Regions from separate parts of the Pantoea sp. NSTU24 genome, predicted to be linked through region 2. Evidence: riboswitches for the same ligand, from Rfam matches in the RefSeq annotation. Region 2 holds a riboswitch; each other region holds the start of a gene.
What was found. Region 2 has a riboswitch for thiamine pyrophosphate ahead of ACLHDD_RS20165 (TenA family protein). Riboswitches for the same ligand answer to the same signal wherever they lie in the genome.

Region 1: another riboswitch for thiamine pyrophosphate. It lies ahead of thiC (phosphomethylpyrimidine synthase ThiC); the one in region 2 lies ahead of ACLHDD_RS20165 (TenA family protein).
Region 3: another riboswitch for thiamine pyrophosphate. It lies ahead of thiB (thiamine ABC transporter substrate binding subunit); the one in region 2 lies ahead of ACLHDD_RS20165 (TenA family protein).

What each region holds. Positions count from the first base shown of each region.
Region 1 covers NZ_JBKIWZ010000001.1:3,478,630-3,485,692, forward strand. Annotated here, with positions in the region: gene ACLHDD_RS16530 (PLP-dependent aminotransferase family protein) at 1-1,457, shown strand, start outside; gene thiE (thiamine phosphate synthase) at 1,647-2,273, opposite strand; gene thiC (phosphomethylpyrimidine synthase ThiC) at 2,276-4,198, opposite strand; TPP riboswitch at 4,286-4,386, opposite strand; gene rsd (sigma D regulator) at 4,537-5,043, opposite strand; gene nudC (NAD(+) diphosphatase) at 5,133-5,903, shown strand; gene hemE (uroporphyrinogen decarboxylase) at 5,944-7,011, shown strand; gene nfi (deoxyribonuclease V) at 7,014-7,063, shown strand, end outside.
Region 2 covers NZ_JBKIWZ010000003.1:345,092-352,154, reverse strand. Annotated here, with positions in the region: gene ACLHDD_RS20185 (sensor domain-containing phosphodiesterase) at 1-1,646, shown strand, start outside; gene ACLHDD_RS20180 (ABC transporter substrate-binding protein) at 1,680-2,615, opposite strand; gene ACLHDD_RS20175 (ABC transporter permease) at 2,639-3,400, opposite strand; gene ACLHDD_RS20170 (ABC transporter ATP-binding protein) at 3,397-4,137, opposite strand; gene ACLHDD_RS20165 (TenA family protein) at 4,134-4,823, opposite strand; TPP riboswitch at 4,894-4,996, opposite strand; gene ACLHDD_RS20160 (6-phospho-beta-glucosidase) at 5,098-6,528, opposite strand; gene ascF (PTS cellobiose/arbutin/salicin transporter subunit IIBC) at 6,567-7,063, opposite strand, start outside.
Region 3 covers NZ_JBKIWZ010000001.1:67,344-74,406, forward strand. Annotated here, with positions in the region: gene thiP (thiamine/thiamine pyrophosphate ABC transporter permease ThiP) at 1-520, opposite strand, end outside; gene thiB (thiamine ABC transporter substrate binding subunit) at 496-1,482, opposite strand; TPP riboswitch at 1,529-1,631, opposite strand; gene sgrR (HTH-type transcriptional regulator SgrR) at 1,667-3,334, opposite strand; gene ACLHDD_RS00285 (MFS transporter) at 3,587-4,765, shown strand; gene leuD (3-isopropylmalate dehydratase small subunit) at 4,805-5,410, opposite strand; gene leuC (3-isopropylmalate dehydratase large subunit) at 5,414-6,820, opposite strand; gene leuB (3-isopropylmalate dehydrogenase) at 6,825-7,063, opposite strand, start outside.

The sequences.
Region 1 (7,063 bases), on a different contig from region 2:
TGACCCGTTATGAACATCTGGCTTCGCTGCTGGCTCAGCGCATTGAACAGGGCTTATACCGTAGTGGTGAACGCCTGCCTTCGGTACGAACCCTCAGTGCTGAACATGGCGTCAGTATCAGTACCGTGCAGCAGGCTTATCATCTGCTGGAAGAGAAGCAGATGATTACACCACAGTCACGCTCTGGCTACTTTGTGGCTTCCTGCAAAGCGGCACCGCCGATTCCGGCGCTGACGCGCCCCGTACAGCGGCCTGTCGAGGTCACGCAGTGGGATGCGGTGCTGGAGCTGATTAACGGTCGTCTGGAAGAGGATGTCCTGCAGCTGGGCAGCGGCATGCCCGATCTGACGCAGCCGACGCTCAAGCCGCTCTGGAAAGCGTTCAGTCGCCAGGCACAGAAGCAGGAAACCGCGCTGCTCAACTATGACAACCTTTATGGTGTACTTGCGCTGCGCCAACAGATTGCCCGGCTGGCGGTCGATAGCGGCTGCCAGCTTACGGCCGATGACATTGTGATCACCACCGGCTGCCACGAGGCGCTATCCGTCGCCGTCCGGGCAGTCTGCGAGCCGGGTGACATTATTGCCGTTGAGTCACCTTCGTTTCACGGCATCATGCAGACGCTGCGTGGCTTTGGCATTCGCGCCATCGAGATCCCGACCGATGCAGCGACGGGCATCAGTCTGGAGGCGCTGGAACTGGCCTTTGATCAATGGCCGATCAAAGCCGTTGTGGTCGTGCCGAACTGTAATAATCCGCTGGGTTTTATCATGCCGGAGTCGCGTAAACGGGCGTTGCTGGCACTGGCGCAACGGTTCGATGCCGCAATTATCGAAGACGATGTTTATGGTGAGTTAGCCTGGGACTATCCGCGTCCACCTGCGATCAAAGCATTTGATCTGGATGGCCGGGTTCTGCTGTGCAGCTCCTTTTCAAAAACACTGGCACCGGGTCTGCGTGTAGGCTGGGTGGTACCCGGCCGCTATCGCGATCGCGTGCTGCACATGAAATATATTGTCACCGGTTCCACCGCTACGCAGCCTCAGCATGCGGTTTCCGAATTTATCCGTCAGGGACATTATCAGCCGCATCTGCGCCGGATGCGGCAGCTCTATCAGCGCAACTATGAACGCTTCGGCTGCTGGGTAAGACACTATTTTCCCTGCGGGATCTGCGTGTCGCGTCCTCAGGGCGGCTTTCTGATGTGGATTGAACTTCCGGACGCCTTCGATGCGGTCCGGCTCAACCGTGAACTGCGCCAGTCGAAAATACAGATCGCCGTAGGTTCACTGTTTTCCGCGTCAGGTAAATACCGTAACTGCCTGCGTCTGAACTACGGCCTGCCCATTACTGAACAGACTGAACAGGCACTGGCGCAGGTGGGGGCGGCCGTTGAGCGCGCGATGATCGCCTGCCAGCATGAGACGCCAGGCCCTGCCTCCGCGCTGACATCGTGAACAGAGAAGCAGGGCCGGCAAGAGGAGGGGACCGGCCCTGGTCAGATAACCTTAACCTGACGGCAGCTACGTTAAGATCCTGCACCACAATGCGCCAGCGACAATAGTCGCTTCTGCGGCAGGTTTCCCGCCAGACATACAGGGGTTACCCGTTTTGCCGTCGCGCTGCAGGACAGATTCCATAAATGCCTATTCATCACCTTCCGCCAGCGCCAGCAGCGTCGCGGTAGCGGCACGCCAGTCCTCCGCATGGGTAATCGCGCTTACCACCGCAATGCTGCCCACGCCGGTGGCCAGCACCTCGGGCGCTCGGGCTATCGAGATCCCGCCAATCGCCACGGCAGGGGTGTCGGTCAGGCGGGCCAGATGCTGTTTCAGCTGCGCAATGCCCTGCGGCGCAGACGGCATCGCTTTGGTCTGCGTCGGAAAAACATGGCCCAGCGCGATGTAAGAGGGCTGGATCGCCAGAGCACGATCCAGTTCAGCATCATCATGGGTCGAGATCCCCAGCCGCAGGCCCGCCTGTTGAATGCGCGTAAGATCGGCGACATCCAGATCCTCCTGACCCAGATGGACGCCATAGGCCTGATGCTTTATCGCCAGCGCCCAGTAATCGTTGATAAACAGGCGTGCATCGTAGCGTTTACCCAGCGCAATTGCCTGCGCAATGGCGGGCTCAGCGATAGCATCGGGCTGGTCTTTTATACGCAGCTGGATGGTGCGGACGCCCGCCTCCAGCAGGCGTGCGATCCAGTCGGGGCTGTCAACCACCGGATAGAGCCCCAGGCGCGGGGCGGTAGCAGGAAATGCAGGCATCGTTAATCCTCCTTCAGGGCATCGGTGGGGTGATAGCGTTCACCGCCGTGGCGGCGAAAACGGTCTGACATCTGCGCCATGCCGACGTCGACAGGCTCGGCGCGTGCATCCTGACGGGCGGCGAATGCGCGCACCTCCTGGGAAATTTTCATCGAGCAGAACTTCGGGCCACACATCGAGCAGAAGTGCGCTACCTTGCCTGACTCCTGTGGCAGGGTTTCATCATGCATCGCCCGGGCGGTCTGAGGATCGAGAGCCAGATTGAACTGGTCTTCCCAGCGGAACTCAAAGCGCGCTTTGGACATGGCGTTATCACGGATCTGAGCGCCCGGATGCCCTTTCGCCAGATCGGCGGCATGGGCTGCGATTTTATAGGTGATCAATCCCTGTTTCACATCCTCCTTGTTCGGCAGGCCCAGATGCTCTTTGGGAGTGACGTAACAGAGCATGGCGCAGCCAAACCAGCCAATCATGGCGGCGCCGATTCCGGAGGTGAAATGGTCATAGCCGGGCGCGATATCGGTGGTCAGCGGGCCTAGCGTGTAGAAGGGGGCTTCATCGCACAGGTCGAGCTGTTCAGTCATGTTGCGGCGGATCATGTGCATCGGCACATGGCCCGGTCCTTCAATCATCACCTGAACGTCATATTCCCAGGCGATGCGGGTCAGCTCGCCCAGGGTGCGCAGCTCGGCAAACTGCGCCTCGTCATTGGCATCCTGAATTGAACCCGGACGTAAACCGTCACCCAGCGACAGGGAGACGTCATAAGCGGCACAGATTTCACAGATTTCCCGGAAATGCTGATAGAGGAAGTTCTCCTGATGGTGCGACAGACACCATTTCGCCATGATCGATCCGCCGCGTGACACGATGCCAGTCAGCCGCTTTGCCGTCATCGGCACATAGCGCAGCAAAACGCCCGCATGGATGGTGAAGTAATCCACGCCCTGTTCCGCCTGTTCAAGCAGCGTGTCCCGGAAGATTGCCCAGTTCAGTGATTCAGCCACGCCATTCACTTTTTCCAGCGCCTGATAAATCGGGACAGTACCGATGGGCACCGGGCTGTTGCGCAGGATCCATTCGCGCGTTTCATGGATATAGCGGCCGGTAGAGAGATCCATCACCGTATCGGCCCCCCAGCGGGTGGACCAGACCAGCTTCTCTACTTCTTCCTCGATGGAAGAGGTCACGGCGGAATTACCGATGTTGGCGTTGACCTTAACCAGAAAGTTACGGCCGATGATCATCGGTTCCGATTCAGGATGGTTGATATTGGCCGGGATAATGGCGCGACCGGCCGCCACCTCCTGACGCACAAATTCGGGCGTGATAGCCGCGGGCAGGTGCGCGCCAAAACTGTGGCCCGGATGCTGCTGTCGCAGCACTTCTCCGCGGATGCGATCCCGGCCCATATTTTCCCGCAGGGCGATGAACTCCATCTCCGGGGTGACGATTCCCCGGCGGGCGTAGTGCAGTTGCGTGACGCGGCGGCCTGCACGGGCGCGTCGCGGCGTTGGCAACTGGTCGAAGCGCAGGTGGTCCAGCCCCTCATCAGCGAGCCGCTGCTGAGTATAGCCGGAGCTGTTCTGACTCAGCGGTTCACTGTCATCGCGTTCAGTAATCCAGCCAGCGCGCAGCTTCGCCAGGCCACGATGCACGTCAATCTGTGCGGCGGAATCGCCATACGGCCCTGCCGTGTCATAAACCGGTACGGCTTCATTCTGCTCATAGAGTGGCGCTTCTTTGCTGCCGCCGGTATGGGTCGGCGTCAGCGCGATTTCCCGCATCGGAACGCGAATATCTTCCCGGCTGCCGGTTATCCAGATACGGCGGGAGCGGGGAAACGCACTGCCACCCCGCAGGGAATGGATAAATTCCTGCGCCTGGGCACGTTGTTCACGACGGGTCATTTTAGGATCAGACATAGCAATCTTCCTGTTAAAGGGAAATGATGCTTGTCCGGAGTTCGGAAGGAGTAAGCGTACAGACAGCGTACAACGGCTGGCAGACAGTGACTGATTACTCTTGTTCCCTTCGCAGGTTCTAACCTGATCAGGTTCCGCGGATCCCGAATTAACGGTCTCAGCCCGACTGGGCACTCCGACAAGAAGCGGTTTTTACGCGGGCGCTTAGCGCGGCCTCAGCGGTAAAAACGTGATATTTCAATGCACAAATAAAAAAGTTCTTTGGCGTCTTTGCCTCAGAACCTGTTCAGCATAAAAGGGCTACCGGATAATCTCAATACCCCTGATGTGAATCGGCCTTATGCCGGACGGGCGATCTGGCTGTCGTTGGCCACTGACGGCGTAGCCAGCTGATTATCCCACGCGAGCTGAATCAGCTTATCTTCCAGCGTAAAGCGGGCTTCCAGCACTTCACCCACTTCAGACAGCGCCTGCTGGAAAGTCATGCAGTTCTCATCATCAATTGCCTGCTGCAGGTGACCATCATACAGCTGCATCAGACGTTCCGTATTCGCTTCCAGCGGCGGATAGATCTGCGCGGCAGCAATCATCGGGCTGTCACCACTCATTTCATTAATGACGCGCTCATAAATACTGAAGTGACCTGCAGAAAGGTAGTCGACCAGACCGTGACAGAAGTTGTCCAGCGCCTGCTCATCCAGACGCGTCAGCGCTTCTTTGTTGGGTTTAAGACCGACGAGGTGATAATAGGTCACCAGCAGCTGCCGACGCGCTTCAAGCCATGAGTCGACCAGTTCATTACTGCCACCTACGCGTTCAGCCAGGACTTCTAACTGGTTAAGCATATCTAACTCCATGTGAGTTATAGTTGTTTATCTACACACTTAACATCAGGGCTTCAGCGTGCGATTTGACGCTAAGGATGACGAAATAAATGCAATGCGAAATCTCAAGCGTAGACGCTGGATGGTGGATTGTCAGCCATGAACAGAAACTTTGGTTGCCACAAGGTGATTTACCCCACGGAAACGCTGAAAAGTTTGGTTTAACGGGCAGTAAAGCCCGGACGATCGGCGAGTGGCAGGGGGAAAAAGTCTGGCTGATTTGTGAGCCGCGTTCAGCAGATATGTTTTCGGTGCGGCAGCTGATCGATCAGGATGTGGAACTGTTTCAGCTGGCCGGGCGCGGCGTGCAGCTGGCAGAGTTCTACCGCTCTCATCGCTGGTGCGGCTACTGCGGGCATGAAATGCATCACAGCAAACATGAGTTTGCCTGTCTGTGCAGTCACTGCCGCGAACGCTACTATCCGCAGATCGCGCCCTGCATCATTGTGGCCATTCGTCGCGGTGATGAAATTCTGCTGGCGAATCATGCCCGGCATCGCAATAAGGTTTATACCGTACTGGCAGGATTTGTCGAAGTCGGCGAAACGCTGGAGCAGGCCGTCGCCCGTGAGGTAATGGAAGAGAGCAATATCCGCATCAAAAACGTTCGTTACGTCACCTCTCAGCCGTGGCCCTTCCCGCAATCGCTGATGACCGCGTTTGTGGCGGAATATGAGAGTGGCGATCTGCAGCACGACGGTAAAGAGCTGCTGGATGCGGCCTGGTTCCGTTTCGACGATTTGCCGCTGCTGCCTCCGCCGGGCACCGTGGCGCGCCGCCTGATTGAAGATACCGTCGCCCTGTGCCGCGCGGAAGCGTGAAAGTGCTACACTACACGCCTGTTATTGAGAGAGTGTTGAGATGAGTGAACTGAAGAACGATCGTTATTTGCGTGCCCTGTTACGTCAGCCGGTCGATGTCACGCCGGTATGGATGATGCGACAAGCCGGGCGCTATTTGCCGGAGTACAAAGCGACGCGCGCCCAGGCGGGCGATTTTATGTCGCTGTGCAAAAACGCCGAGCTGGCCTGTGAAGTCACCCTGCAGCCGCTGCGCCGTTATCCGCTGGATGCCGCCATCCTCTTCAGTGACATCCTGACTATTCCGGATGCGATGGGACTGGGACTCTATTTCGAAGCGGGTGAAGGCCCGCGTTTCGCAAACCCTGTGACCTGCCGCGCGGACGTTGAGCGTTTACCGGTGCCCGATCCGGAAATGGAACTGGGCTATGTGATGAATGCCGTTCGCACCATCCGTAAAAATCTCAACGGCGACCTGCCGCTGATTGGCTTCTCAGGCAGTCCCTGGACGCTGGCGACCTATATGGTCGAAGGCGGCAGCAGCAAGGCCTTTACCCGCATCAAGAAGATGATGTATGCCGAGCCCGCCACGCTGCACGCGATGCTGGACAAGCTGGCCGACAGCGTCATCCTCTATCTCAACGCGCAGATCCGCGCTGGTGCGCAGTCCGTCATGGTGTTTGATACCTGGGGCGGCGTACTGACCGGTCGTGACTACCGAGCGTTCTCACTCCACTACATGCACAAAATTGTCGATGGCCTGCTGCGTGAAAACGACGGCCGCCGTGTGCCGGTGACGCTGTTCACCAAAGGAGGCGGACAGTGGCTGGAAGCGATGGCGGCCACCGGCTGCGATGCGCTGGGTCTCGACTGGACCACCGATATCGATGATGCGCGCCGTCGCGTAGGCGACAAAGTGGCGCTGCAGGGTAACATGGACCCCTCAATGCTCTATGCGGCCCCTGAGCGTATCGAACAGGAAGTGGCGGGTATCCTTGAGCGCTTTGGCGCGGGCACCGGCCACGTCTTTAATCTGGGGCACGGTATTCATCAGGATGTCCCGCCTGAAAATGCCGGCGTCTTTGTGGAGGCGGTACACCGTCTGTCACGTCCCTGGCATCAGGAGTAATCATGGATATTGCCGCACTTCGCGCTGAGCAGCTTCAACGCGCCGCTGACGT
Region 2 (7,063 bases):
CAGGCAGCTTTATTTCGATTATTGACGATCACAATCAATACATTAAAGCGTCCCGCAACTTCGACCTCAAAAAGTCAACCCGTGATGAATCTCTCTGCCGTCACGTACTTGATGGGGAAGGTCATCTGGTCGTGGTGGATACCCTGCTGGACGAGCGTTTCGTGACGCACCCGTTTGTTGAAGGTGATCCGCATATCCGTTTCTACGCCGGTGTCTCGCTGCAGAATCTGGACGGCGCCGTGCTGGGAACGCTCTGCGTCACCGATACGCAGCCGCATCTTTTCAGCGATGAAAAGCTGGCCACGCTGCGTTCGCTGGCCACGCTGGTCACCTCTTTTCTGGATGCCTGGAACAATGCCGGTTTTGCCGATGTCATTACCCATCTGCCCAACCGCCCGCGCCTGATCCGCGATATCCAGCAGCTGACGATTACCGATCCACATAGTCGCTTTCGTCTCATCCTGATCGACTGCCTCGACATCATTCGTGCCTATGAGCTTTCGCGTGCGGTCGGCATTGCGCCAATGGAAAAACTGCTGAAGCTGCTGGCACAGGAGGCGGCACAACGCCTGAATCTGTCAGATAGTGAAACGCTCTACACCTTTGCCCCCGGCCGTTTTGCTCTTATCCAGCCTTATTCGGGCCGGTACACGGCCCACACTATTCCTGACCTGTTCAGGGGGATGAAGGCTGACCTGGCAGAGAATATCACGCTGGATCTGGATGTCTTCGCTGGTGAAACCGAGTTCGTGCCCGGCCAGATGGATCCTAACGAAACGGTGCGGCAGGCGGTCAGTGCGCTGCATGAAGCGATCGATGAAGAAATCAGCGCCATGTCATTTGACGAAAGTTATGACACCCGACGCAATGATGATTTCATCATCATGAATGACCTGGCTCAGGCGCTGAAGAGAGATGAAGAGCTTTATCTTGTCTGGCAGCCCAAAGTTTGCCTCAGAACCGGTAAGACAGTTGGCCTGGAAGCGCTGATCCGCTGGAATCATCCTGAGCGCGGTGAACTTTTTCCTTCAGAATTTGTTCCATTAGCGGGTAAAACCAACCTGATTTCCGATCTGACGAACTGGGTTATCGACCATACGATTGAACAGCTGGCGCGCTGGAAAAGCGAATACAATCTGATCCCGGTTTCGATCAACGTCAGCGAGCGTGACTTCGCCCGTCCCGATTTTGCCGATCGGCTGGTGGCAAAACTCGCCGCAGTGCAGTTGCCGAATGCCATTCTGGGCATCGAATGTCTGGAGAATGAGCTGATCACCCGCAGCAACGTGGGAATCGACGGGCTGACCGCGCTGAAATCGCACGGTTTTGTCATCTCGCTGGACGATTTCGGCGTCGGTTACAGCAACATCAGCTATCTGCAGGATATCCCGCTGGATGTGATTAAAATCGATCGTTCCCTGATCACGCGGATGAGTGATGATGAGGCGTCAAAAGTCATCGTCAGATGCATCATTAATATGCTGAAAGAGCTGAACTATACCGTGCTCGCGGAAGGTGTCGAGTCCGAGTCCACGCTGGCGTTGCTGAAAACCTACGGCTGCGATCAAATCCAGGGCTACTTCTTCTCAAAACCGCTGCCCGCCAGCGACATCGAGCACTGGCTCCAGCCGAAGTCACACGCATAAATTCGCCCGCAGCGCGGGCTGCGGGCGAATTACTCACTCACTGCCGGTGGCATAATGCTCAACCGGCGTGATTTTTTTGATCAGTTTGTTATCAAACAAAAACTGCTCATAGGCCTGATAGCGAGCGCGATCCAGTTTTGCCGGGTTGACAGCGAACCGCGGCAGGGTGGCGCGCCAGGCCTCATGATTCAGCGGTGTATTCAGCTCCGGATGCAGGCGGGCAAACGCCAGCCAGCTCTCTTCAGGATGAGCCTGCAGCTCAGCATTCCCCTTCTTTAGCGCGCGCAGAAATTTCTGGATTTTCTCTGCATGCGCATCTTCACGGTTAGCGACAATAATCAGTTCATCATAAGCCGGCACCCCATAATCCTCGATGTTAAAAACCACCGGATCTTTACCCTGCTGTTTCAGTTCCAGCGCTTCAATATTGCGATAGCCGCCGATGACCGCATCCACCTGGCCGGTCAGCAGGGCACTGGTCAGCTGAAAGTTGACGTTAACCAGTTTAACCTGGTCACTGCTCACCCCGTTGTGGGCCAGCATGGTGGCCAGCGTTGCCTGCTCGATGCCGCTGACGGAGTAACCGATGCGCTTGCCTTTCAGATCGCCCGGCTGCCGGATGGATTTATCCAGCGTCATCAGGGTATTCAGGGGCGTATCGACCAGCGTACCGACCCGCATCAGCGGCAGGCCCTGATCGGCAAAGAAGTGCAACTGCGGCTGATAGGTGATGGCGAGGTCAGCCTGCTTCGCGGCCACCAGACGCGGCGGCAGCGCAGGGTCGGAGGGCGGGATCATCGTCACCTCCAGCCCCTCTGCGGCAAAGGCACCGCTCTGCTGAGCCACCAGCAGCGGGGCGTGATCGGGATTGATATACCAGTCGAGCACCAGGGTCATTTTTTCCATCGTCTGCGCCCGGGCGGCGAGGGAGGCGCTGATTAGCAGAATAAACAAGGGCATTTTTGTCATAGCGTTTCTCATCAGTGAGGTCATCAGGGGGTTTCCGGTGCCCAGGCGATCAGGCGGCGCAGCAGACGGTCGAGCGTCAGCCACAGGGCCAGCGTCATCAGCACCAGAATAAACAGGGCAGCGAAACAGAGGTCACTCTGCATCCGGGCATTAGCGTTCAGCATCACGTATCCCAGCCCTTCGGCTGAACCGACCCATTCGCCGATGATGGCACCAATGGGCGCGACCGCTGCAGCCATACGCAGGCCGGAGCCCAGCGCAGGCAGCGCGGCGGGCAGCCGGACATGCCACACCTGCGTGGCCTGTGACGCGCCCAGGGTGCGAGCCAGATCGAGGTAGCCAGGTGTGACGCGACGCAGGCCATCAGAAAAGGTGGCGGTTACGGGAAAGAAGATCACCAGAATCGCCATTGCGACTTTTGCTCCCATGCCGAAGCCAAACCAGAGCACCAGCAATGGAGCCAGGGCAAAGACCGGGATCGCCTGGCTGATGATCACCAGCGGCATCATCCAGCGCCGCAGCCCCGGCGAAAAGGTCATGCCCAGCGCCAGTGCGCCACCCAGCAGTACGCCGGCAACCATGCCGCTGAGGATCTCGGACAGGGTGATCAGCGTGTGATGCATCAGGTAGTCCGCGTTCTGCCACAGCGCGGCGGCGACCGAGGCGGGTGAGGGCAGCAGAAAGGCCGGAACAGCGGTCAGTGTGGCAAGCCACCACACTGCAATCAGCCCGGCGGCGATCATCAGGATACGGCGAAAGCCGTTAAAGCCTGCCTGTAATCTCATCCGGCTACCCTGCTCAGCTGTTTCAGCAGTGTGGCCTGACTCCGGATAACATGGAGGTCATCGGCGGCGCGGGGCGGCTCTCCCGGTAGAGGCGGGCAGGCTTCAACGCCCGCCGGACCGATGACCAGACAATGGTGCGCGAGCCGGCAGGCTTCCGCCACATCATGAGTAATCAGCAGGACCGTATGATCGGCCAGCACCTCTGCGGCCAGCGTCTGAATCTGACTGCGGGTCAGGGCATCCAGCGCCGAGAAGGGCTCGTCCATCAGAACGACGGGCTGACGGGTATAGAGCGTACGCGCCAGTGCCGCCCGCTGCCGCATCCCACCGGAGAGCGTCGCAGGCCGTGCGCGGGCGCAGTGGCTCAGCCCGACCTGCGCAAGAAGATGCCGCGCCCGGCCGGGGTCAGCCTTTTCCCCGCGCAGACGGCTGGCAAGGCAGACATTCTGTTCTATCGTCAGCCAGGGATAGAGCAGATCCTGCTGCCCCATCCAGGCGATGCGGCCGGTCAGCGGCAGCCCATCGCTGCCGCTGACTTCTCCGGCGACGGGTGGTGTCAGTCCGGCAATGACCCGCATCAGGCTGCTTTTACCGACGCCGCTGGCCCCGAGCAGCGCGGTGATTTTTCCGCCTGCAATTTCCAGATCAAGCTGACTGAAGAGCGGCTGCAGCCCGAAATTCAGGGTGAGCTGACGCACCAGAATCCCCGGTGCGGCAGGCAGGGTCGTGATCCTCATGCGTCATTCTCCAGGCTGGTCACCTGATTCAGCCCCATCTGCCAGAAAGCCGATTCCAGCCGGGTCGCTGTGGTGAAAATGTCCGTCAGCTGATCAAATCGTGCTTCACCGGCGCACTCATGCGCCAGCCGTTCAAACAGGGAGAGCGAGCGGCGAACGCCCGTCAGATAGCTTTTATCGCCGTAGTTCTCTATCCACGCCGCATAAGGATTACCTTCAAAGCGGGTAGATGGGTCGTGCAGCAGGTTCAGGCCGATCTCGGCATAACCGGCGACGCAGGGCATCAACGCCAGCGCATCGCCGGTGTGGCCGACATCCAGCACATAGCGGGTGTAGTTCAGCGTGTCCATTGCTTCAGGTTCTGCGGCCATATCGGTTTCGCTGATGCCCCATTGCCGGCAGTAAGTCTGGTGCAACGGCAGTTCATTGATGATGGCATTAAGTGAGGTGGTCGCATGACGCAGCGCGTCTGGATCGGTGAGTTTGCTGATCAGCAGGCCCCAGGCGCGGGCAAAGTGCAGCAGAAACTGGTAGTCCTGCACCAGATAATGCCGGAAAGCGGCGGCGGGCAGCGTACCCTGGCCGAGTTGCTGCACGAAGTCATGCGCAACATAGGCGTGCCAGTGGGGACCCGCCTGCTGGCGCAGACGGCCATAAAAGCCGGTATCGAAAAGCGGACGTGACATAGGATCTCCGGTTGTCAGGGAGATCCGGGCATACGGTCTGGAACAGGGGATAATGCAGGAGATAAGACAGAAGAATCTGCCGACCCGTCCCTTCGCTGGCATGACCCAGATCAGGTTCAAAGGGTTCGGCTTACGCCATCTCAGCCCGTTACAGGACACCCCTCGGAGACAGTGGTTATACGATAATTTCTGCCAGAGCACAATCGGCAGAGAGGCCGTTGAGCGTCTCTGCCACTGCTGCTGACGGGCACATTACCGGCCCTGTGTGACGGTGTCACTCAAGATCGGTGCCGTTGCTGGCGATCACTTTTTTGTACCACCAGAATGACTTTTTACGCATGCGCGCCAGCGTGCCGTTTCCGCGATCGTCGCGGTCAACATAAACAAAGCCATAGCGCTTGCTCATCTCTCCGGTTGAGGCCGCCACCAGATCGATGCAGCCCCAGCTGGTGTAGCCCAGCACCGGCACGCCATCTTCAATGGCATCACCCATCGCGCGGATATGTTCACGAAGATAGCTGATGCGGTAATCGTCATTGATCTCGCCGTTATCATCGATCTCATCGCGCGCGCCCAGACCATTTTCCACCAGGAACAGCGGCTTCTGATAGCGGTCATACATCATATTCATGGTGATGCGTAAGCCGAGTGGATCGATGCCCCAACCCCATTCGCTGCGCGGCACGTGTGGGTTAGTCAGGGATTTCACCACATTGGCGGCGCTGCTGTTTTGCTCATTCATTTCTGCCGAGGCGCAGCGTGAGGCGTAATAGCTGAACGAGACAAAATCGACGCTGTTTTTCAGGATCTCATCATCCCCGTCGGCGATCTCAAGCGTAATCCCCTTTTCCCGGAACAGGCGGGCGGCATAAGCGGGATACGCGCCCCGTGCCTGCACGTCGATAAAGAAGAGGTTCTCACGATCCTTTTCCAGCGCCGCCCAGACATCTTCTGGTTTGCTGGACCACGGGTAGAAGTTCCCGCCTGCCAGCATGCAGCCGACCTGATTCGCCGGGTTCACCTCATGCGCGATGCGCGTCACCAGGGCGCTGGCGACCAGCTCATGATGCGCCGCCTGATACTTAACCTGCTCCTTATTCTCACCGGGTTCAAACACTAAGCCTGCACCAGAGAACGGACTGTGCAGCAGAATATTAATCTCGTTGAAGGTCAGCCAGTACTTCACCAGACCATCAAACGCTTCAAAGCAGCTGCGGGCGTAGCGGGCGAAGAAGTCGACCATCTTCCTGTTGCGCCATGAGCCATATTCGGTGACCAGATGCATCGGCACATCAAAATGGCAGAGCGTGACCAGCGGTTCGATACCGTATTTGCGGCACTCCTCAAACACCGCACGGTAGAAGGCGATGCCAGCCGGGGCAGGCGTCAGCTCATCTCCATTCGGATAGAGCCGACTCCAGGCAATGGAGGTACGGAACACGCTGAACCCCATCTCTGCCATCAGCGCAATATCTTCCCGGTAGCGATGATAGAAATCGATAGCCTCATGGCTGGGATAGAACTCATCGTCACGCAGGGTAAATCGCTTTTCCAGCCCCAGCTTGACCGGCATACGGTGCGGACCATGTGGGATCATATCAACAGTAGTTAAGCCTTTTCCGCTCTCGCGAAAGCCACCTTCACTCTGGTTCGCGGCCAGCGCGCCACCCCATAAAAATCCTTGCGGAAACCTTGATTCAGACATGCAATCCTCTTTTTTTCTGGTCGCGTTGACCGGTTCCTTTAATGGCTGCTAATTGCGTTAGTACGTTCAGTCACGGGCGAGGTCTGCGATGCGGGCTGCGGTTCCGTCTCCGGAATATCCTCGAAGCCCAGTAACAGCGTCAGAACAAATGACAGCACGACGGACAGAATCATTACCGCGCCGACCCAGACGATCGTCATCGGATTGGCAGGATCAAAAAACTGGACGCTGGTAAAGAGGCCAGGTGAGGCCATTGAATGACTGGCCAGCCCGCCAATTCCCGCGACGGCACCGCAGATAAATCCGCTGATGAGGCAGGCGATCAGTGGTCGCTTCAGACGAACCGCCACACCATACAGTGCAGGTTCTGAAATGCCCGCCACAATTGCGGAGGCCGCTGCGGCCAGCGCGGTCTGGCGCAGTTCGCGGTTTTTAGTGCGAAACGCCACCGCCAGGGACGACCCACCCAGTGACAGGTTGGCGCCAATCTCAGACGGCATCACCATGCCCTCTTTTCCGGTTTCAGCAATGGTCT
Region 3 (7,063 bases), on a different contig from region 2:
CCGTCAGCTGACGCTGCTCCGCCGGGATCTGCTCCAGCGCCTGCAGCAGCAGACGCGTCGCCAGCGGCAGGTTAAAGAAGACGTGCGCCAGCAGAATGCCTGACAGCCCATAAGGCGAGAAGTGATAGCCAATCCCGGCCCACTGGCAGAGCTGCGCCAGCCAGCCGGTACGTCCGTAAACCGTCAGCAGACCAAATATCGCCACCAGCACCGGCAGCACCAGGGTCATGGCGCACAGGCGCAGCAACAGCTGACGGCCCGGAAAGCGGCGACGATAGAGCGCCCGTGCCAGCGGCAGGGCGGGCAGCAGTGACAGCAGCGCAGAGAGCAGTGCCTGACCGAATGAGAACGCGATGACATGGCGCAGGTAATCATCCTGCAGCACGCTGCGCAGGTCGGTTTCCGGTGCGGCGCGCCAGAGCGCGCCGAAGGCCAGAAACGCCACCAGGGTTAACAGCAGCGTGGCGAATGAGCCGGGTAGCAGCCAGCGCGGCATCAGCGACTGACTGCGCGTTGCCACTGGCTAATCCAGCTGGCGCGCTGGCTGGCGACCTCTTCCGGCGAGAACTGCAGCGCAGTGGCGGGCACCGTCAGGGCGTTAAAACCGGCTGGCAGCGGTGTGGCGGTCACCGGGTACATCCAGTTGCCGGTTGGAATGGTGTGCTGGAAGTCGGGGGAGACCATAAACGTCATGAACTGCTGCGCCAGCTCGGGCTGTTTGCTGCTGGCTAACTGCGCGGCGACTTCGACCTGCAGATAGTGGCCTTCGGCAAACGGGGCGGCCGCATAATTCTCTTTCTTCTCTTCGATAATGTGATAAGCCGGTGACGTGGTGTAGCTCAGCACCAGATCGCTTTCCCCTTTCAGGAACAGGCCATAGGCTTCACTCCAGCCTTTAGTCACCGTCACGGTTTTCTGCGCCAGCTTCTGCCACGCCTGCGGTGCCTGATCACCATAGACTTTCTGCATCCAGAGCAGCAGACCTAAACCCGGTGTGCTGGTGCGGGGATCTTCGTAGATAACCCGCCACTTCTGCGGGCTGTCGACCAGCTCTTTCAGGCTTTTCGGCGGGTTTTTCAGCCGGGTTTTGTCATAGACAAAAGCGAAGTAGCCATAGTCGAAGGGAATGAAGGTCGTGTCATGCCAGCCACCAGGCAGGGTTAATCTGGCGGTGTCGACCTGACTTCTGGCGAACAGGCCGGTTTTCTGCGCCGCCTGGACCAGATTGTTGTCCAGTCCCAGCACCACATCCGCCTTGCTGTTTTTACCTTCCATCCGCACGCGGTTCAGCAGCGAGACGCCATCTTCCAGCGTGACAAATTTCAGTTCGCAGTTGCAGCGGGCTTCAAAGGCTTTTTTTACTGCCGGGCCAGGGCCCCAGTCGGCCGAGAAAGAGTCATAGGTATAGACCGTGAGCACCGGCTTAGCCGCCAGAACGGGGGCGGAGAGTAACAACAGGACCGGCAGAACTTTGTTTAACACTTTGCGCTCCTTCAGGAGAATAGGGGATGAGTCGCAAAGGATCTGAGCACTGAGGCCTCTCAAATCCCTACGTCGGTATTAACCGAATCAGGTTCGACGGGTCTCTCTCAGCTGCTTGCTGGTGGCAGGCGGCACCCCGTTGAGAACGCCACATTCTAGTCATTTCAGCGGCGTGGCGAAAGCGTTACAGCGCCGGTGGCGCGAACCAGGCCGATTTAAAATCGAACCAGCCCAGCGTATTCATCCGGACGCCACGCATACTGCGCTGGCCTTCCAGCAGCAGCCAGTGGTGAAACAACGGATGCAGACCTGCTTCCTCGACTAACTGCTTGCTCCATTCGGCCAGTGGCAGCGTTTTTTCGCGCCAGCGCGCGGCTTCCCCATGCCAGTCGATGGGCAGGCAGTGGTGCAGCAGCGGGACCTCATACAGCTGTGCAAACAGCGAATAGTTCAGTGGCAGGGTGAAGTTCACGCTGCCGAGCCAGATGTCACTTTCCGCCTGGCCCTGATACCAGCTTTCGTAGTCGATCTCGCGGGTCACCAGTGTCACGCCATGCTGAGCCAGCAGCGGCCGCAGTGCATTGGCGATACCCTCATGCTCGACGTGCTGGCTGTACCAGGTCAGCGTCAGGTGGGTCAGGCCGGACGGTTTTTCGACCGGCTTCAGGTCGCGGCGGTGATGCCAGCGCGGCAGCAGGCCGTAGGCCGGGAACCAGTAGCGCTGATACCCGACGCCCGCGTGGTTGAGCAGGGCGATGGGGTTAAACAGATAGCTCACCCAGCGCCGGACCGCCGCATTACGGCCCAGCGCGGAACGCTGGTCGAACAGCAGGTAGTAGCACCCTTCCTCCAGACGGCTCTCTTCCTGAACCTCATCAGTGCTCCCCCTGTCGCCCTGCAGACGGACACCGGCGTAGACCAGCTCATCGCTGATGTCGGGCAGCACCCAGATAGAGACATCATCAATCAGGGCGCGAAAACCAAAGTAGTCATCAAAAGCTTCAATCTTCAGCTGACTCGCCTGATTGCGGATCACCCGGTAGGGGCCGGTGCCCACCGGCTGGCGGGCAAAGTCGGGCAGGGTGGGCCATTCGCGTGGCAGGATCATTGCACTCACGCTGCCGAGCAGCCAGGGCAGCCACGCGTCGGGCTGGCTTAAGTGGATGTCGAGCGTCCAGGGAGCGGGCGAGGCGATCTCTGCAATATGGGCGAAGAGCGGGTGCGGGCGCTGACGCGCCAGCGTGGCCAGCACATCCTCCATCTCCAGCTCTCTGCCGTGATGGAAACGAATTGCCGGGCGCAGAAAGAAACGCCAGTGAAGCGGCGAGGTCTGCTGCCAGTGATGGGCAATGTCCGGCTCGGCTTCCCCGTTTTCCTCATTTATTCGCGTCAGGCCATTGAAGATCTGGCGCGCAATATGGGTTTCCGAGCGCCGCAGCGGTGAGCCAGGCAGCAGGTTGAGCAGTGGCCGATAGTAGAGCACCCGCAGGATATGCTTGCCCTGGCGGAAGCTGCGGCCCAGATGCGCGCCGATCATCTGGCGCACCTGATTCTTGTCCCCGACCAGCTGAACCAGTTGATCGATACGATCCTGATCCAGCAGATCCTCGGCGCGCTGCTGCTGTAAAGCCAGCCCGGTGTAGCAGAAGGTGAGCACCGAGCGTTTGCCGCGACCGGCCTCAGCCTGCCAGATTAGCCAGCCCGCAGCCTGCATCCGGTTAAGCAGGTTACGCATGTGGCGGCGTGAGCAATGCAGCCTGTCGGCCAGTTCGCTGAGGGTGATCGCCTGCGTCTGCCCCTGACAGCTCTGCCACAGGCGGATGAACTGCTGTTTCAGACGTGATGAGGACATAAAAGGGGAACTCCCGCTGAAAAGCGCTCTGTTTTTCCTGCCCTATTTTAAGAGCAAACTTTGTGCAATGGGAAGAGCGGGAGGCATTCCGCAGGGAATGGCGTTCGACCCTCACGCCGCGCTTCAGCGACGTGCTTTTCTGAGTAGGGTGCATTTTCACCGCCGGCAGAGGATCTCTGCTGGCTTTTTTCATGTTGCACGGTATCGTCTACCCTTCTTTTTTCCCCCGTTTGTCCTGAAAGGGATTTCGCTATGAAATCGCTGTTAACGCGGCAGCGCCGCATCAATCCGGTTTACCTCGCTTTTATGGTCGCCTCTTTCATGCTGGGCGTGGCCGGTGCATTGCAGGCACCGACCCTCAGCCTGTTTCTGACGCGCGAGGTGCAGGCGCGCCCCTTCTGGGTCGGCCTGTTCTTTACCATCAATGCGGTGGCCGGGATCGTGGTGAGTATGCTGGTGGCAAAGCGCTCAGACAGCGTAGGCGACCGGCGTCATATCATTCTCTTCTGCTGCCTGATGGCGCTGGCCAATGCGCTGCTGTTCGCCTTTACCCGACACTATCTGACGCTGCTCACCCTGGGCGTACTGCTGTCGGCGCTGGCCAGCGTCTCCATGCCTCAGTTGTTTGCGCTGGCGCGCGAGTACGCCGACCAGTCGGCGCGCGAAGCGGTGATGTTCAGTTCGGTAATGCGTGCGCAGCTCTCGCTGGCGTGGGTGATCGGCCCGCCGCTCTCCTTTGCCCTCGCGCTGAACTACGGCTTTGTCACGCTGTTTATCGTGGCCGCTGCGCTGTTTCTGCTCTGCATCCTGCTGGTCTGGTTTACCCTGCCGTCGGTGCCGCGCAGCCAGCCGCAGATGCAGAGTGGTGGGCTGCCAGTAAGCGGCTGGCGCGACCGGGATGTGCGCCTGCTGTTCCTCGCCTCCGTAGTAATGTGGACCTGCAATACCATGTATATCATTGATATGCCGCTCTATATCAGCACCACGCTGGGCCTGCCGGAGAAGCTGGCCGGTCTGCTGATGGGCACGGCGGCAGGGCTGGAGATTCCGGTCATGCTGCTGGCCGGACATTATGCACGACGTATCGGCAAGCGGCGGTTAATGCTCATTGCGGTAGCGGCAGGCGTGCTGTTCTATCTGGGGCTGGTGCTGTTTAACTCCCGTGCCTCACTGATGGTGCTGCAGCTGTTTAACGCCGTGTTTGTCGGAATTATTGCGGGTATCGGGATGTTGTGGTTCCAGGATCTGATGCCGGGACGGCCAGGTGCCGCGACTACGCTGTTCACCAACGCCATCTCGACCGGCATGATCCTGGCGGGTGTGATTCAGGGCACGCTCAGTGAGCGGCTGGGACATGAGGCGGTTTACTGGCTTGCGTTCGGGCTGGCGGTGGTGGCGCTGGTGATGTCGGCGCGGGTGCGGGACGTATAAAGAAGAAGGGCGACCGGGTGTCGCCCCTGTTTAATGCAATCAGCGCAGGAAGGCGGGCTGATTCTGCTCATACTGCGAAATCGCGGCTTCGTGCTGCAACGTCAGGCCGATGCTGTCAAGGCCGTTGATCATGCAGTGACGGCGGAAGCCGTCCAGCTCAAACGGATAGACTTTATCGCCCGCAGTGACCGTCTGTGCTTCCAGATCAACGGTGAAGCGGATGCCGGGCTGGGCCGCAACCAGTCTGAACAGCTCATCCACCTGCTCTTCATTTAATTTCACTGGCAGCAGCTGGTTGTTGAAGCTGTTGCCGTAAAAAATATCCGCAAAGCTCGGCGCGATGACGACGTGAAAACCGAAGTCGGTCAGCGCCCAGGGCGCATGCTCGCGTGAGGAGCCGCAGCCAAAGTTCTCGCGCGCCAGCAGGATGCTGGTGCCTTTGAATTCGGGCTTGTTCAGCACAAAGCCGGGCGTCGGCACCGTACCGGCATCATCTTCGAAGCGCCAGTCATGAAACAGGTGCTGGCCAAAGCCGGTGCGGGTGACCTTCTGCAAAAACTGCTTAGGGATGATCGCGTCGGTATCCACGTTCGCGGCATCCAGTGGCGCAACAATGCCGGTGTGCTGAGTAAATTTTTTCGCCATGACTTAAGCTCCTGTCGTCAGTTCACGGATGTCGGCAAAATGGCCGGTCACGGCAGCCGCCGCGGCCATCGCCGGGCTGACCAGGTGCGTCCGGCCGCCACGGCCCTGACGGCCCTCAAAGTTACGGTTGCTGGTGGATGCACAGCGTTCGCCTGGGTTCAGGCGGTCATTGTTCATCGCCAGGCACATTGAGCAGCCCGGCAGACGCCATTCAAAGCCCGCTTCCAGGAAGATTTTATCCAGACCTTCCGCTTCAGCCTGCGCCTTCACCGGACCGGAACCTGGCACCACCATCGCAATCACGCCCGGCGCAACTTTGCGGCCTTTTGCGATGGCGGCAGCGGCACGCAGATCTTCAATACGGGAATTGGTGCAGGAGCCGATGAACACTTTATCAATCGTGACGTCGGTCAGTCGGATGCCCGGCTGCAGGTTCATGTAAGCCAGTGCTTTTTCCGCTGAGGCGCGCTCAACCGGATCGGCAAACGAGGCCGGATTCGGGATTGCCTGATCCACCGCAATCACCTGGCCCGGATTGGTGCCCCAGGTCACCTGCGGCGCAATCTCTTCTGCCTGCAGCGTGACCACCGCATCATACTGCGCGCCCTCGTCAGATTTCAGGGTGCGCCAGTACTCTACGGCCTGTTCCCATTTCTCACCCTGCGGCGAGAACTGACGACCTTTCAGGTAGCTGAAGGTCGTTTCATCCGGAGCGACCAGGCCCGCTTTCGCGCCCATTTCGATCGCCATGTTGCACAGGGTCATACGGCCTTCCATGCTCAGCGCCTGGATTGCCGGACCACAGAATTCAACCACATAGCCGGTGCCGCCTGCGCTGCCGGTTTTGCCGATGATCGCCAGCACAATATCTTTTGCGGTAATGCCGGTTGAAGCCTGGCCCAGCACTTCGATCTTCATGGTTTTAGCCCGACCCTGTTTCAGCGTCTGGGTGGCAAACACATGCTCAACTTCAGAGGTACCGATACCAAAGGCCAGCGAGCCGAAGGCCCCGTGCGTCGCTGTGTGTGAATCGCCGCAGACGATTGTCATGCCTGGCAGCGTCATGCCCTGCTCAGGGCCAATAACGTGGACGATGCCCTGGAAAGGGTGATTCAGATCATACAGCTGGACGCCAAACTCCGCGCAGTTCTTCATCAGCTCCTGCATCTGAATACGCGCCATCTCGCCGGAGGCATTGATGTCTTTAGTCTGCGTCGAGACGTTGTGGTCCATGGTGGCAAAAGTTTTGCCCGGCTGACGGACTTTACGCCCATGCGCGCGCAACCCATCGAAAGCCTGCGGCGAAGTCACTTCATGGATCAGGTGGCGATCGATGTAGAGTAACGGCGTTTCATCTGGCGCTTCGTGAACGACATGTGCATCAAATAACTTCTGGTATAAGGTTTTCATCGTTTTATTTTTCCTCGGCGATAAAGCGGGCAATGATGCTGCCCATCTCATCTGTGCTGACCGCTGGGCCATCACCGGCTAAATCTTTAGTGCGGTAGCCCTGTTCCAGCGCACGGCTGATGGCGCGTTCGATACTGTCGGCAGCCGCATCGGCATTCAGGCTGTAACGCAGCAGCAGCGACAGCGACAGGATCTGAGCAATCGGGTTAGCAATATTCTGACCCGCGATGTCCGGCGCAGAGC